DNA from 2 places in the Pseudomonas sp. FG6 genome. Region 1 is predicted to be linked to the other one. Evidence: predicted binding sites of a transcription regulator. Region 1 holds the regulator's gene; the other holds the start of a gene.
The links. The regulator FliA, encoded in region 1, starts transcription of late flagellar genes. The targets are predictions, from matches to a motif close to CTAAAGTTTNNNNNNNNNNNGCCGNTAA.
Positions count from the first base shown of each region.

Region 2: the regulator FliA is predicted to act here: its motif matches at 2,392-2,419, upstream of ACODSJ_RS03960 (flagellar protein MotY).

Region 1 covers NZ_JBMDJD010000017.1:81,219-87,931, forward strand. Annotated here, with positions in the region: gene flhA (flagellar biosynthesis protein FlhA) at 1-1,821, shown strand, start outside; gene flhF (flagellar biosynthesis GTPase FlhF) at 1,833-3,182, shown strand; gene fleN (flagellar synthesis regulator FleN) at 3,297-4,127, shown strand; gene fliA (RNA polymerase sigma factor FliA) at 4,124-4,867, shown strand; gene ACODSJ_RS13485 (chemotaxis response regulator CheY) at 5,035-5,406, shown strand; gene ACODSJ_RS13490 (protein phosphatase CheZ) at 5,425-6,213, shown strand; gene ACODSJ_RS13495 (chemotaxis protein CheA) at 6,251-6,713, shown strand, end outside.
Region 2 covers NZ_JBMDJD010000004.1:85,547-92,259, forward strand. Annotated here, with positions in the region: gene ACODSJ_RS03955 (argininosuccinate synthase) at 1-1,168, opposite strand, end outside; gene ACODSJ_RS03960 (flagellar protein MotY) at 1,297-2,295, opposite strand; gene pyrC (dihydroorotase) at 2,486-3,532, shown strand; gene rnt (ribonuclease T) at 3,529-4,206, shown strand; gene ACODSJ_RS03975 (peroxiredoxin) at 4,430-5,032, opposite strand; gene ACODSJ_RS03980 (bacterioferritin-associated ferredoxin) at 5,340-5,558, shown strand; gene bfr (bacterioferritin) at 5,758-6,231, shown strand; gene grxD (Grx4 family monothiol glutaredoxin) at 6,424-6,713, opposite strand, start outside.

The DNA of each region.
Region 1 (6,713 bases):
CACGCCGCGGCGGGTAAGGTGATCCAGGCCTTCGGCGAGGTGGTGATCGGCGGTAACTACGTGGTCGGTATCGTGGTCTTCGCGATCTTGATGATCATCAACTTCGTGGTGGTGACCAAGGGTGCCGGGCGGATTTCCGAGGTGAGTGCGCGGTTCACCCTCGATGCGATGCCGGGCAAGCAAATGGCGATCGACGCCGACCTCAACGCCGGTTTGATCGACCAGAACCAGGCCAAGACCCGGCGTCTGGAAGTGGCCCAGGAAGCCGAGTTCTACGGCTCCATGGACGGTGCCAGCAAGTTCGTGCGCGGTGACGCCATCGCCGGCCTGCTGATTCTGTTCATCAACCTGATCGGCGGCATGGCCGTGGGTATCTTCCAGCACGGCATGTCCTTCGGTGATGCGGGCAAGGTCTACGCCTTGCTGACCATCGGTGACGGTTTGGTGGCGCAATTGCCATCACTGCTGTTGTCCACTGCTGCGGCGATCATGGTGACCCGTGCTTCCGGTTCGGAAGACATGGGCAAGCAGATCAACCGGCAGATGTTCGCCTCGCCCAAGGCCCTGGTTGTTGCGGCCGGCCTGATGGCGGTCATGGGCCTGGTGCCGGGGATGCCCCATATTTCCTTCCTGACCATGGCGGCCGTGGTGGCGGGTGGTGCCTACCTGTTCTGGAAGAAAGAAAACACCAAGAAGGCCTTGGCCCTGCAAGAGGTCAAGCGTCAGCAGGAGCTGCTGCCGTCGCCGGCTCGCGCCCTGGAAACCAAGGAGCTGGGTTGGGATGACGTGACGCCGATCGACATGATCGGCCTGGAAGTCGGTTATCGCTTGATTCCCCTGGTCGACCGCAACCAGGGTGGCCAGTTGTTGGCGCGAATCAAGGGGGTGCGCAAGAAGTTGTCCCAGGACCTGGGCTTCCTGATGCCTACCGTGCATATCCGCGACAACCTCGACCTGGCGCCGAGTGCCTACCGCCTGACGCTCATGGGCGTGATCCTGGCCGAGGCCGAGATCTATCCGGACCGCGAGCTGGCGATCAATCCGGGGCAGGTCTACGGCACGCTCAACGGCATCACCGCCAAGGATCCGGCTTTCGGCCTGGAGGCCGTGTGGATCGAGATCAGCCAGCGGGCGCAGGCCCAGTCCCTCGGCTATACCGTCGTAGACGCCAGCACCGTGGTGGCGACTCACTTGAACCAGATTCTGTACAAGCACTCCAGCGAGCTGCTCGGTCATGAAGAAGTCCAGCAATTGCTGCAAGTGCTGGCCAAGGGCTCGCCAAAATTGGCCGAAGAGCTGGTGCCCGGTGTGCTGTCGTTGTCGCAGTTGCTCAAGATCCTGCAGGCGCTGTTGGCCGAGCAGGTGCCGGTGCGTGACATTCGCAGTATTGCCGAAGCCATCGCCAACAACGCTTCCAAGAGTCAAGATACCGCCGCGATGGTGGCTGCGGTCCGTGTTGGCGTATCCCGCGCAATCGTCCAAAGCATTGTAGGCACTGAGTCTGAGCTGCCTGTGATCACGCTGGAACCAAGGTTGGAACAGATATTGCTCAATAGTTTGCAGAAGGCAGGGCAAGGCTCGGAAGAGGGTGTTCTGCTGGAGCCAAGCATGGCCGAGAAGCTGCAGCGTTCGCTGATCGATGCAGCCCAGCGGCAGGAGATGCAAGGTCAACCGGTGATCCTGCTGGTGGCCGGTCCGATTCGCGCGATGCTCTCGCGATTCGGGCGCCTCGCGGTTCCGGGGTTGCACGTGCTGGCTTACCAGGAAATACCGGACAACAAGCAAGTGACTATCGTTGCGACAGTAGGGCCCAACGGCTGAGGTAGTGGTTTATGCAAGTGAAGCGTTTTTTCGCCGCCGATATGCGTCAGGCCATGAAGCTGGTTCGTGACGAGCTGGGCGCTGAAGCCGCCATCATCGGTAATCGCCGGATCGCCGGCGGTGTCGAGTTGACTGCGGCCCTGGATTACAAGTTGTCGGCGCTGGCCCCACGTGTTCCGAACATGGAGCTCGAGGATGAGCTGCGCAAGACCCAGTCGCGCATCGCCAGCGCCCAGGCCGAACTGAGCCTGCGCAGCAGCGAAGGCGAGGCCGCTGCGGGCACCAATCGTCAATTGTTCGCCGGTCAGCCGCTGACTGCCGGCCTGCCGCTGACGGCTGCCGAACCCCTGGTCGAGCAGGTCCAGGCCGAACCGCGTCGTCCGCAACCTGAGCCTGCAGCACCGGCCCGAGGTGTCGATCCGCGTGCCCTGGACTCGATGCGCTTCGAACTCAACAGCCTGCGCGAACTGATGGAAGTCCAGTTGGGCTCCCTGGCCTGGAACCAGTTGCAAGGTAGCCGGCCGGCGCAAGCCAACCTGTGGCGCCGCCTGCAACGCATCGGTCTGTCCGGCCCGTTGTCCCGGGACCTGCTGGCGTTGATCAACGGCATCGAAGAACCTCGCCAGGCCTGGCGCATGTTGCTGGCCCACCTGGCGCGCATGATCGCTACCCCGGAAGTCGAGCCGCTGGAAGAGGGCGGAGTGATTGCCATGGTCGGCCCTGCCGGCATGGGCAAGACCACCACCCTGGCCAAGCTCGCCGCCCGTTATGTACTCAAGTACGGTGCCCAGAGCATTGCCCTGGTGAGCATGGACAGCTTCCGCATCGGTGCCCAGGAGCAACTCAAGACGCTGGGCCGCATCCTCAATGTGTCGGTGACCCATGTGGATCCGGGCCAATCCCTGGCCCAGGCGCTGGAGCCGTTGCTGCGCAAACGTGTTGTGCTGATCGATACCGCCGGCCTGCAAGCCAGCGATCCAGCCCTGCGCATGCAGCTCGAAAGCCTGGCCGGCCGCGGTATCAAGTCAAAAAATTATCTCGTGTTGGCAACCACCAGCCAGAAACAGGTTCTAACCGCCGCCTACCACAGCTACAAACGCTGCGGGCTAGCCGGCTGCATCCTGACTAAGCTGGACGAAACGGCAAGCCTGGGCGAGGTGTTGAGCCTGGCCATCGGTCATGAACTGCCGGTGGCTTACCTGACCGACGGGCCGCGGATCCCGGATGATTTGCATCTGCCGCGCCGTCATCAACTGGTCAGTCGTGCCGTGAGTGTGCAAATGCAGGAAGAACCCAGCGAAGAAGCCATGGCTGACATGTTCGCTGATATTTACCACAGTCCAACCAAACAGGTCGGCTGAGGTAATATGAATATTTTTTGTACCTACATCGATGGTCTGCCATGCATTGTTCCGTGTGTGAACGCGCAGCCAGTAATGTGGCCTCCGTCTAAGAAGACAAGGTAAAGAACGAACATGGGCAGCATGCATCCCGTACAGGTGATCGCGGTGACCGGCGGCAAAGGTGGCGTCGGCAAGACTAACGTGTCAGTGAACTTGTCCCTGGCTCTGGCAGAGCTTGGCCGACGGGTCATGCTACTGGACGCCGACCTGGGCCTGGCGAACGTCGACGTGCTATTGGGGCTGACCCCCAAACGCACGTTGGCGGACGTGATCGAGGGCCGCTGTGAACTGCGCGACGTGCTGCTGCAGGGGCCTGGCGGGATTCGCATCGTGCCGGCCGCCTCTGGCACCCAGAGCATGGTTCATCTGTCTCCGGCTCAGCACGCAGGCCTGATCCAGGCCTTCAGCGACATTGGCGACAATCTCGATGTGCTGGTGATCGACACCGCTGCCGGCATCGGCGATTCGGTGGTCAGCTTCGTCCGCGCGGCCCAGGAAGTACTGCTGGTGGTCTGCGACGAGCCTACCTCGATCACCGATGCCTACGCCCTGATCAAGCTGTTGAATCGCGACTACGGCATGAACCGCTTCCGAGTCCTGGCCAACATGGCGCAGAGCCCGCAGGAAGGGCGCAACCTGTTTGCCAAGCTGACGAAGGTCACGGACCGTTTCCTGGACGTCGCCCTGCAATACGTCGGCGCAGTGCCTTACGACGAAAGCGTGCGCAAGGCCGTCCAGAAGCAACGTGCCGTCTATGAAGCTTTCCCACGTTCCAAATGTGCACTGGCGTTCAAGGCGATCGCCCAGAAGGTCGATACCTGGCCGCTGCCGGCCAACCCGCGCGGGCATCTGGAATTTTTCGTCGAGCGTCTCGTGCAACAAACAGCAGGGCCCGTGTTATGACAGCCAGCAGTTACAACCATCTCTACAAGAAATCGGCACGGGACGCCCAATACGAGTTGATCGAGCGTTACGCACCACTGGTCAAGCGAATCGCCTATCACTTGCTGGCCCGGTTGCCGGCCAGCGTGCAGGTCGAGGACCTGATCCAGGCGGGCATGATTGGCCTGCTCGAGGTTTCGAGCAAATACGACGCGAGCAAAGGGGCCAGTTTCGAGACCTATGCCGGTATCCGCATTCGTGGCGCGATGCTCGACGAGGTCCGCAAGGGTGACTGGGCGCCGCGTTCGGTGCACCGCAATACCCGCATGGTCAGCGACGCGATCCGTGCAATTGAAGCGAAAACCGGGCGCGACGCTAAAGATCATGAGGTTGCGGCCGAACTCCAATTGAGTCTCGATGATTATTACGGGATTTTGAACGATACCTTGGGCAGTCGCCTGTTCAGTTTCGACGACCTGTTGCAGGACGGCGAACACGAAGGGCTGCACGAGGATGGCGCGAGTGCTCACATGGAGCCGGCGCGTGACCTGGAAGACGAACGCTTCCAGAGTGCGCTGGCGGATGCGATTGCCAATTTGCCGGAGCGTGAGCGACTGGTCTTGGCGCTGTACTACGACGAAGAGCTGAACCTCAAGGAAATCGGTGAGGTCCTGGGGGTCAGCGAATCGCGGGTCAGCCAGTTACACAGCCAGTGCGCGGCCCGCTTGCGGGGGCGTTTGGGGGAGTGGCGAGCGCGTTGATGGCAGTGTTGGGGCGCTGCGAACGAGGTTGGCCTGGCGTGCGCTGTACCAGTCCTTGTCTGTCGTGTTCCATACCGTTGTCGAGCGTTGTGCCGGATTGATTGAAATGGCGCGCCCAGGTTGCTGGACGCGTTTAAGACTGTTTGGAGGTCGAATTGGACAAGAACATGAAAATCCTCATCGTTGATGATTTCTCAACGATGCGGCGGATCATAAAAAACCTGTTGCGTGACCTTGGGTTCACCAACACGGCCGAAGCAGATGACGGGATCACTGCGCTCCCGATGTTGCACAGCGGCAATTTCGATTTCCTGGTCACCGACTGGAACATGCCTGGCATGACCGGTATCGACTTGCTGCGCCAGGTACGTGCCGACGACAAACTCAAGCACCTTCCGGTGCTGATGGTCACTGCCGAAGCCAAGCGCGAGCAGATCATCGAAGCGGCCCAGGCCGGTGTGAACGGCTATGTGGTCAAACCCTTCACGGCCCAGGCGTTGAAAGAGAAGATCGAAAAAATCTTCGAACGCATCGGTTAACGGCGCCACGGGGGAGCTATGGAGCATAACGAATCTTCAATGGGCGATTTCGAATTGACCCTGAAAAAACATGCCCGCGAACTCGTCGACAGCCTTGAAAAAGGCCGTTTCGGCGATGCTGTTCAAATGATCCATGAGCTCAACCAGACCCGTGACCGCGGTCTGTATCTGGAAGTCGGCAAGCTGACGCGTGAACTGCACAGCGCGATTGTCAATTTCCAGATCGACCCGCACATGCCGCAGGCCGAGGAAGTCTCGCAGATCACTGACGCCACCGAGCGTCTGGGTTACGTGGTCAGACTGACCGAAGCTGCGGCCAACCGCACCATGGACCTGGTGGAAAGCGCAACGCCGCTGGTCAACGGCCTGGGTGAAGAAGCCCAGGCCTTGAGCGCCGACTGGGGACGTTTCATGCGTCGTGAAGTCGGTGCTGAAGAATTCCGGGAGCTGGCCCGTCGGGTCGACGGTTTCCTGGCGCGCAGCAGCGCCGATAACCGCGCCGTGGCCGGCAACCTCAACGACATTCTGCTGGCCCAGGACTACCAAGACCTGACCGGTCAGGTGATCAAGCGCGTGACCCAGCTGGTCACCGAAGTCGAAAGCAATTTGCTCAAGCTCGTGCTCATGGCCAGTCAGGTGGACCGCTTTGCGGGCATCGAACATGACCGTGCGGCAATACTCGCTGAAAAAGATCCACAAAAACATCTCTCTCAGGGTGAAGGTCCGCAGATTCATGCCGATAAAAGAGAAGACGTTGTGTCAGGTCAGGACGATGTGGACGATCTGTTGTCCAGCCTTGGGTTCTGAGTTTTAGAGTATTAGCCCTGTTTAGGAGCATCCATTAATGAGCTTCGGCGCCGATGAAGAGATCCTTCAGGATTTCCTGGTTGAGGCCGGCGAGATTCTAGAGCAACTGTCCGAGCAACTGGTCGAGCTGGAAAGCCGGCCTGATGATGCGGACTTGCTCAATGCAATTTTTCGCGGTTTCCACACTGTAAAAGGAGGCGCCGGCTTCCTCCAGCTCAACGAGCTGGTGGAGTGCTGTCACATTGCCGAAAACGTGTTCGACATCCTGCGCAAGGGTGAGCGTCGCGTTGATGCGGAATTGATGGACGTGGTGCTTGAGGCGCTGGATGCGGTCAACGGCATGTTCAGCGAAGTGCGCGAGCGCTCGCCCATTACCGCTGCCACCCCTGAGCTGCTCGCCGCGCTGTCGCGCCTGGCCGAGCCGCAGTCGGCCGATGAGGCCGCACCGATCGTGGAGGCTGTCGAAGAGCCCGCGGTCGAGGAACCGGTCGCCGAAGCTT
Region 2 (6,713 bases), on a different contig from region 1:
TGAGCTTGATGAAGCCGGCCGCGTCGGCCTGGTTGTAGGCACCGCCGTCTTCTTCGAAGGTGGCGATGTTGGCATCGAACAGCGACTCGTCGGACTTGCGACCGGTCACGATGACATTGCCCTTGTACAGCTTCAGGCGCACGACACCGTTCACGTTCACCTGCGAGGCGTCGATCATCTGTTGCAGCATCAGGCGCTCAGGGCTCCACCAGTAGCCGGTGTAGATCAAGCTGGCGTACTTGGGCATCAGCTCGTCTTTCAAGTGAGCCACTTCGCGGTCCAGGGTGATCGATTCGATCGCCCGGTGAGCACGCAGCATGATGGTACCGCCCGGGGTTTCGTAGCAACCGCGGGACTTCATGCCGACGTAACGGTTCTCGACGATATCCAAGCGACCGATGCCGTGTTCGCCACCGATGCGGTTCAGGGTCGCCAGCACGGTGGCTGGGGTCATCTCCACACCGTCCAGCGCAACGATGTCGCCGTTGCGGTAGGTCAGCTCCAGGTATTGCGGGGTGTCAGGAGCCTTCTCCGGGGAGACGGTCCAGCGCCACATGTCTTCTTCGTGCTCGGTCCAGGTGTCTTCCAGCACGCCGCCTTCATAAGAGATGTGCAGCAGGTTGGCGTCCATCGAGTACGGGGACTTCTTCTTGCCGTGGCGCTCGATCGGGATCGCGTGCTTCTCGGCGTAATCCATCAGCTTTTCACGGGACAACAGGTCCCATTCGCGCCACGGAGCGATAACCTTCACGCCCGGCTTGAGGGCGTAGGCGCCCAGTTCGAAACGTACCTGGTCATTGCCTTTGCCGGTGGCGCCGTGGGAAATGGCGTCGGCGCCGGTTTCGTTGGCGATTTCGATCAGGCGCTTGGCGATCAACGGACGGGCGATGGACGTACCCAAGAGGTACTCGCCTTCGTAAACGGTGTTGGCGCGGAACATCGGGAACACGAAGTCGCGGACGAACTCTTCGCGCAGGTCGTCGATGTAGATTTCTTTGACGCCCATGGCCTGAGCCTTGGCGCGTGCAGGCTCGACTTCCTCGCCCTGCCCCAGGTCAGCGGTGAAGGTCACCACTTCGCAGTTATAAGTGTCCTGCAGCCACTTGAGGATCACCGAAGTGTCCAGGCCGCCGGAATACGCCAGAACGACCTTGTTTACGTCCGCCATGCCATCACTCCACGGGTTGTACGGAAAGCCGAGAAGTCTACCGTCCAATGCGGATAATTTACAGAGGCGCGACAGCTTATGACGACGAAGCGACAGATAATGTCAACTGCGCGACGAGCCGGGTCGGTTCAGGACGTGCGCGCAGTGGCGCCCGCCGGAGCCTTGGCCGGGGCCGCAGCGGGGGCAGGAGCCGGTGCCTTGGCTGGAGCTGCGGCCGGCGCAGCGGGGGCGACGGGGGCTGGCGCGGAAACCGGCGGCGGTGCCGTGACTTGAGAGGGCGCCACGCGCTGCAAGAGCACGGCCACGCGGCGGTTCTTGGCACGGTTGGCCGCATTGGTATTGGGAACCAGGGGATAACGCTCGCCATGGAACCGCAGGGTGATCTGCGATTCCTGGAAACCGTTAGCCTTGAAGAAATCCATGACCGCCAGGGCCCGGCGGCGTGACAACTCACGGTTGGTCAACCGGTTGCCGCTGTTGTCGGAGTGGCCATCGAGCTCGACATGATTGACGCTCGGATCGGCCTTGATGAAGTCGAGCATCACTTGCAGCTGGGCCTTGGCATGCGCGTCGAGCTCAGTGCCTTCGCCGGGGAAGCCAATCTGGGATTGCTTCACCTGTTCGAAATTCTTTGGCAGCAGTTTCGCCACACAGCCTTGATAGTCGCTGAAGGCCTTGTTGAATCGCACCGGCAGCAAGCGGACTTCCGAGACCCGCCCGTCCTCGGTGTTGCGGCGCACCACCGGGCTGCGTCCTTCCATCAAGCCACTGATCAGGCGACCTGCCTGGGCCTGGGAGCTGTTGAACAGGACATCGCCACTGCCAATACTGACCGAGCCCAGATTGATGTCGCCGCGCCCGGGTTGCCACGGCGCAGCGGCCGCCAGCAAGGTCGCCGAACCGCCGCCAAGCACCGGGTTATAAGCCTTGAGTCGGAACGTGGCCTGCTCTCCCGCCCGGCGTACGAATTCGCCACTGCCAAAATCGGTGATCGGCTGGCTCAGCCGGCACTCGAATTTGTCGCCTTCGACCGTCCACTCAATGCTCTCCAGACGGGTCTGGAAAGTGAGCGCCATGGCGGGAAAGCTGGCAAACACACTGAGCAAGGCTAGATAACGCTGGCGCACGGGCAGCTCCACTGACTTTTACACAAAGATCGACACACGCTGAGAGTATGACGCAGGTCCCAGGCACGGCACGAATTCGTGGCACACCTGTAGGAGCTATCGGTCACTTGCGACAGAACTTGATAGCGGGTGCCTGAATCGGTCTTTTCCGGTAGCATTCCCAGAGTTTTACCCGCCTGGAAGCCCCCCAATGTCCGACCGCCTGACCCTGCTGCGTCCCGACGACTGGCATATTCATCTTCGCGATGGTGCTGTGTTGACCCATACCGTCGCCGATGTCGCGCGCACCTTCGGGCGCGCCATCATCATGCCTAACCTGGTTCCACCCGTGCGCAACGCCGCCGAGGCCGATGGCTATCGCCAGCGCATCCTCGCCGCACGCCCGGCTGGCAGCTGCTTCGAACCGCTGATGGTGCTTTACCTCACCGACCGCACCCAGCCCGAAGAAATTCGTGATGCCAAGGCCAGCGGCTTCGTTCATGCCGCCAAGCTGTACCCGGCCGGGGCCACCACCAACTCCGATTCCGGTGTCACCAGCATTGACAACATTTTCCCGGCACTGGAGGCCATGGCCGAAGTCGGGATGCCCCTGTTGATCCACGGTGAAGTGACGCGAGGCGATGTCGACGTGTTCGACCGCGAGAAGCTCTTCATCGACGAACACATGCGCCGCGTCGTGGAGCGTTTCCCCACCCTCAAGGTGGTGTTCGAGCACATCACGACCGGTGACGCCGTGCAGTTCGTCAACGAGGCCCCGGCCAACGTTGGCGCGACCATTACCGCCCATCATCTGTTGTACAACCGCAACCACATGCTGGTGGGCGGGATCCGGCCGCACTTCTACTGCCTGCCGATCCTCAAACGCAATACCCACCAGGAAGCCTTGCTGGACGCCGCCACCAGTGGCAGCAGCAAGTTTTTCCTCGGCACCGACTCGGCGCCACACGCCCGTCACGCCAAGGAAGCTGCCTGCGGCTGTGCGGGCTGCTACACCGCCTATGCCGCCATCGAGATGTACGCCGAGGCATTCGAACAGCGCAATGCGCTGGACAAGCTCGAAGCCTTCGCCAGCCTGCACGGCCCTCGCTTCTATGGCCTGCCGGTGAACAGCGATCGCATTACCCTGGTCCGCGACGAATGGACCGCCCCCGCCAGCCTGCCGTTCGGCGAGCAGACGGTCATCCCGCTGCGCGCCGGTGAAAAACTGCGCTGGCGCCTGCTGGAGGAAACGGCGTGAGTGAAGATCATTTCGACGACGAGATGGACGGCAACGGTGGTTCGGGCGGCGCCCGGCACCCGATGGCAGCACGGTTCCGTGGCTACCTGCCAGTCGTCGTCGACGTAGAGACCGGCGGTTTCAACTCCGCCACCGACGCCTTGCTGGAAATCGCCGCGACCACCATCGGCATGGACGAGAAAGGCTTCGTGTTCCCTGACCACACCTATTTCTTCCGCGTCGAACCGTTCGAAGGCGCCAACATCGAAGCGGCAGCCCTGGAGTTCACTGGGATCAAGCTCGACCACCCGTTGCGCATGGCCGTGAGTGAAGAGACGGCCCTGACCGACATCTTCCGCGGTGTGCGCAAGGCGCTGAAAGCCAATGGTTGCAAGCGTGCGATCCTGGTGGGCCATAACAGCAGCTTCGACCTGGGCTTTCTCAACGCTGCCGTTGCGCGGTTGGACATGAAGCGCAACCCGTTCCACCCGTTCTCCAGTTTCGACACCGCGACCCTGGCCGGCCTGGCCTACGGCCAGACGGTATTGGCCAAGGCTTGCCAAGCGGCCGACATCGATTTCGATGGCCGTGAAGCCCACTCGGCCCGTTACGACACCGAAAAGACCGCCGAGCTGTTCTGCGGCATCGTCAATCGGTGGAAAGAGATGGGTGGCTGGCAGGATTTCGATAACTAGGAGAGTGGCGCCATTGTGGCGACCCTCACTGCGTGGGAGCAAAGCTTGCTCGCGATACAGGCGACTCGGTTTCTGAAGGACCGCATCGCCGCCATCGCGGGCAAGCCTTGCTCCCACAGATCCCTGCCGTCCTCGGGTACGGCGTTTCAATCGATAATAGGGTTTACAGCCCCCATAAAAAAACCGGCCCATCAAGGGCCGGTTTTTTTATACCTCAGTGCGCTTACAGCTTGTCGCCGTGCTCGCCCAGGTAAGCGGCAACGCCTTCAGGCGATGCAGTCATGCCCTTGTCGCCCTTCTTCCAGTTGGCCGGGCAAACTTCGCCATGCTCTTCGTGGAATTGCAGCGCGTCGACCAGACGGATCAGCTCTTCCATGTTGCGACCCAGTGGCAGGTCGTTGACGATCTGCGAACGGACAACGCCTTTGTCGTCGATCAGGAACGCGCCACGGAAAGCCACGCCGCCTTCGGACTCAACGTCGTAGGCCTTGGCGATTTCGTGCTTCATGTCCGCAGCCATGGTGTATTTGACCGCGCCGATCCCGCCGTTGTTGATCGGGGTGTTACGCCAGGCGTTGTGGGTGAAGTGCGAGTCGATCGAAACCGCGATCACTTCGACATTGCGTGCCTTGAAGTCGTCCATGCGGTGATCCAGTGCGATCAGCTCGGACGGGCAGACGAAGGTGAAGTCCAGTGGGTAGAAGAACACCAGGCCGTATTTGCCTTTGATGGCCGAGGACAGGGTGAAGCTGTCGACGATTTCACCGTTGCCGAGGACGGCAGGAACGGTGAAGTCAGGGGCTTGTTTGCCTACGAGTACGCTCATTGGATATCTCCTGATGTAATAACGTGAAAACAAGGGTCCGGGCCAGCCTGCCACCCACGGGCGACAGCCCTGTGACACGAACCCGCTTCGCAAGGACCGACCATCATACACCGCGCATTTGGACTGTCTTCAATGGTTTTTAGGCAGCAGGGAAAAATCCCCACATGGCTTGAGGATGGCTTATCCGGACCGACTGGAAAACCGTTCGTCAGTCCTGCGCAAGAGTTCCAGAAACCACTTTGACAATCATTCTCGTTAACATTAAGATCCATCCCAATCGAGTCACAACCTGCGACGGTTCTTACTTATGTACGTATGCCTCTGCACTGGCGTCACCGACGGACAAATCCGCGAAGCGATCTATGAGGGCTGCTGCAGCTACCGCGAAGTCCGCCAGGCCACCGGCGTAGCCAGCCAATGCGGTAAATGTGCGTGCCTTGCCAAGGAAGTCGTTCGTGAAACCCTCACCCAGGTGCAAACAGCACAGGCCTCGATTCCTTACTCGGTGGAATTTACCGCCGCGTAACAAACCGCTTTTCAAGGAACCGGACTCAATGTCCGGTTTTTTTATGCCCGCAAATCAATTGCTTAGCGCTCAGACGCGGAATAAAAACGTTCTTATTCAGATTTATTTTCATTTATTATTCAAGAACTTAGGTTTGACACTCCTCATTGCGCAGCTCAGACTCCGCCTTATACATGGCTATTTACAGGACAGGCCCACCATGAAAGGCGACGTTACAGTCATCCAGCATCTCAACAAGATCCTCGCCAATGAACTGGTCGCGATCAATCAATACTTCCTGCATGCACGCATGTATGAGGATTGGGGCCTGAACAAGCTCGGCAAGCACGAGTACCACGAGTCCATCGACGAGATGAAACACGCGGACAAGCTGATCAAGCGCATCCTGTTCCTCGAAGGCCTGCCAAACGTCCAGGACCTGGGCAAGCTGCACATCGGCGAACACACCCGGGAAATGCTTGAGTGCGACCTGCGCATCGAACGCACCGGCCATGCCGACCTGAAAGTGGCCATCGCTCATTGTGAAAGCGTGGGCGACTTCGGCAGCCGTGAACTGCTGGAAGATATTCTCGAGTCCGAAGAAGAGCACATCGACTGGCTGGAAACCCAGCTGGGCCTGATCGATAAAGTAGGCCTTGAGAACTACCTGCAATCGCAGATGGGCGAAGAGTAACTTCCCTCGAACGCAAGCCAATAAAAAGCCCCGCCCTGTTTCCAGAGGCGGGGCTTTTTATTGGCTGGATTCCAGGATCACTGAAATCCACTGTGGGAGCGGGCTTGCTCGCGAATGCGCTGGGTCAGCTAGAAAAATGCCAGCTGATGCACCGTATTCGCGGGCAAGCCCGCTCCCACATAGACTGGTGAATCAAGCTTCGGTCTTGTTCGCCGCCGCTTTTTCGACAGCCGCCTTGATCGTGGTCTGCAGGGAACCGTCGGCAGCCATCTCGATCATGATGTCGCTACCGCCAACCAACTCGCCCGCTACCCACAACTGCGGGAAGGTTGGCCAGTTGGCATACTTGGGCAGGTTGGCACGGATTTCCGGGTTCTGCAGGATGTCCACGTAGGCAAACTTCTCGCCACACGCCATCACAGCCTGAGCAGCCTTGGCCGAGAAACCGCACTGTGGCGCGTTCGGCGAGCCTTTCATGTAAA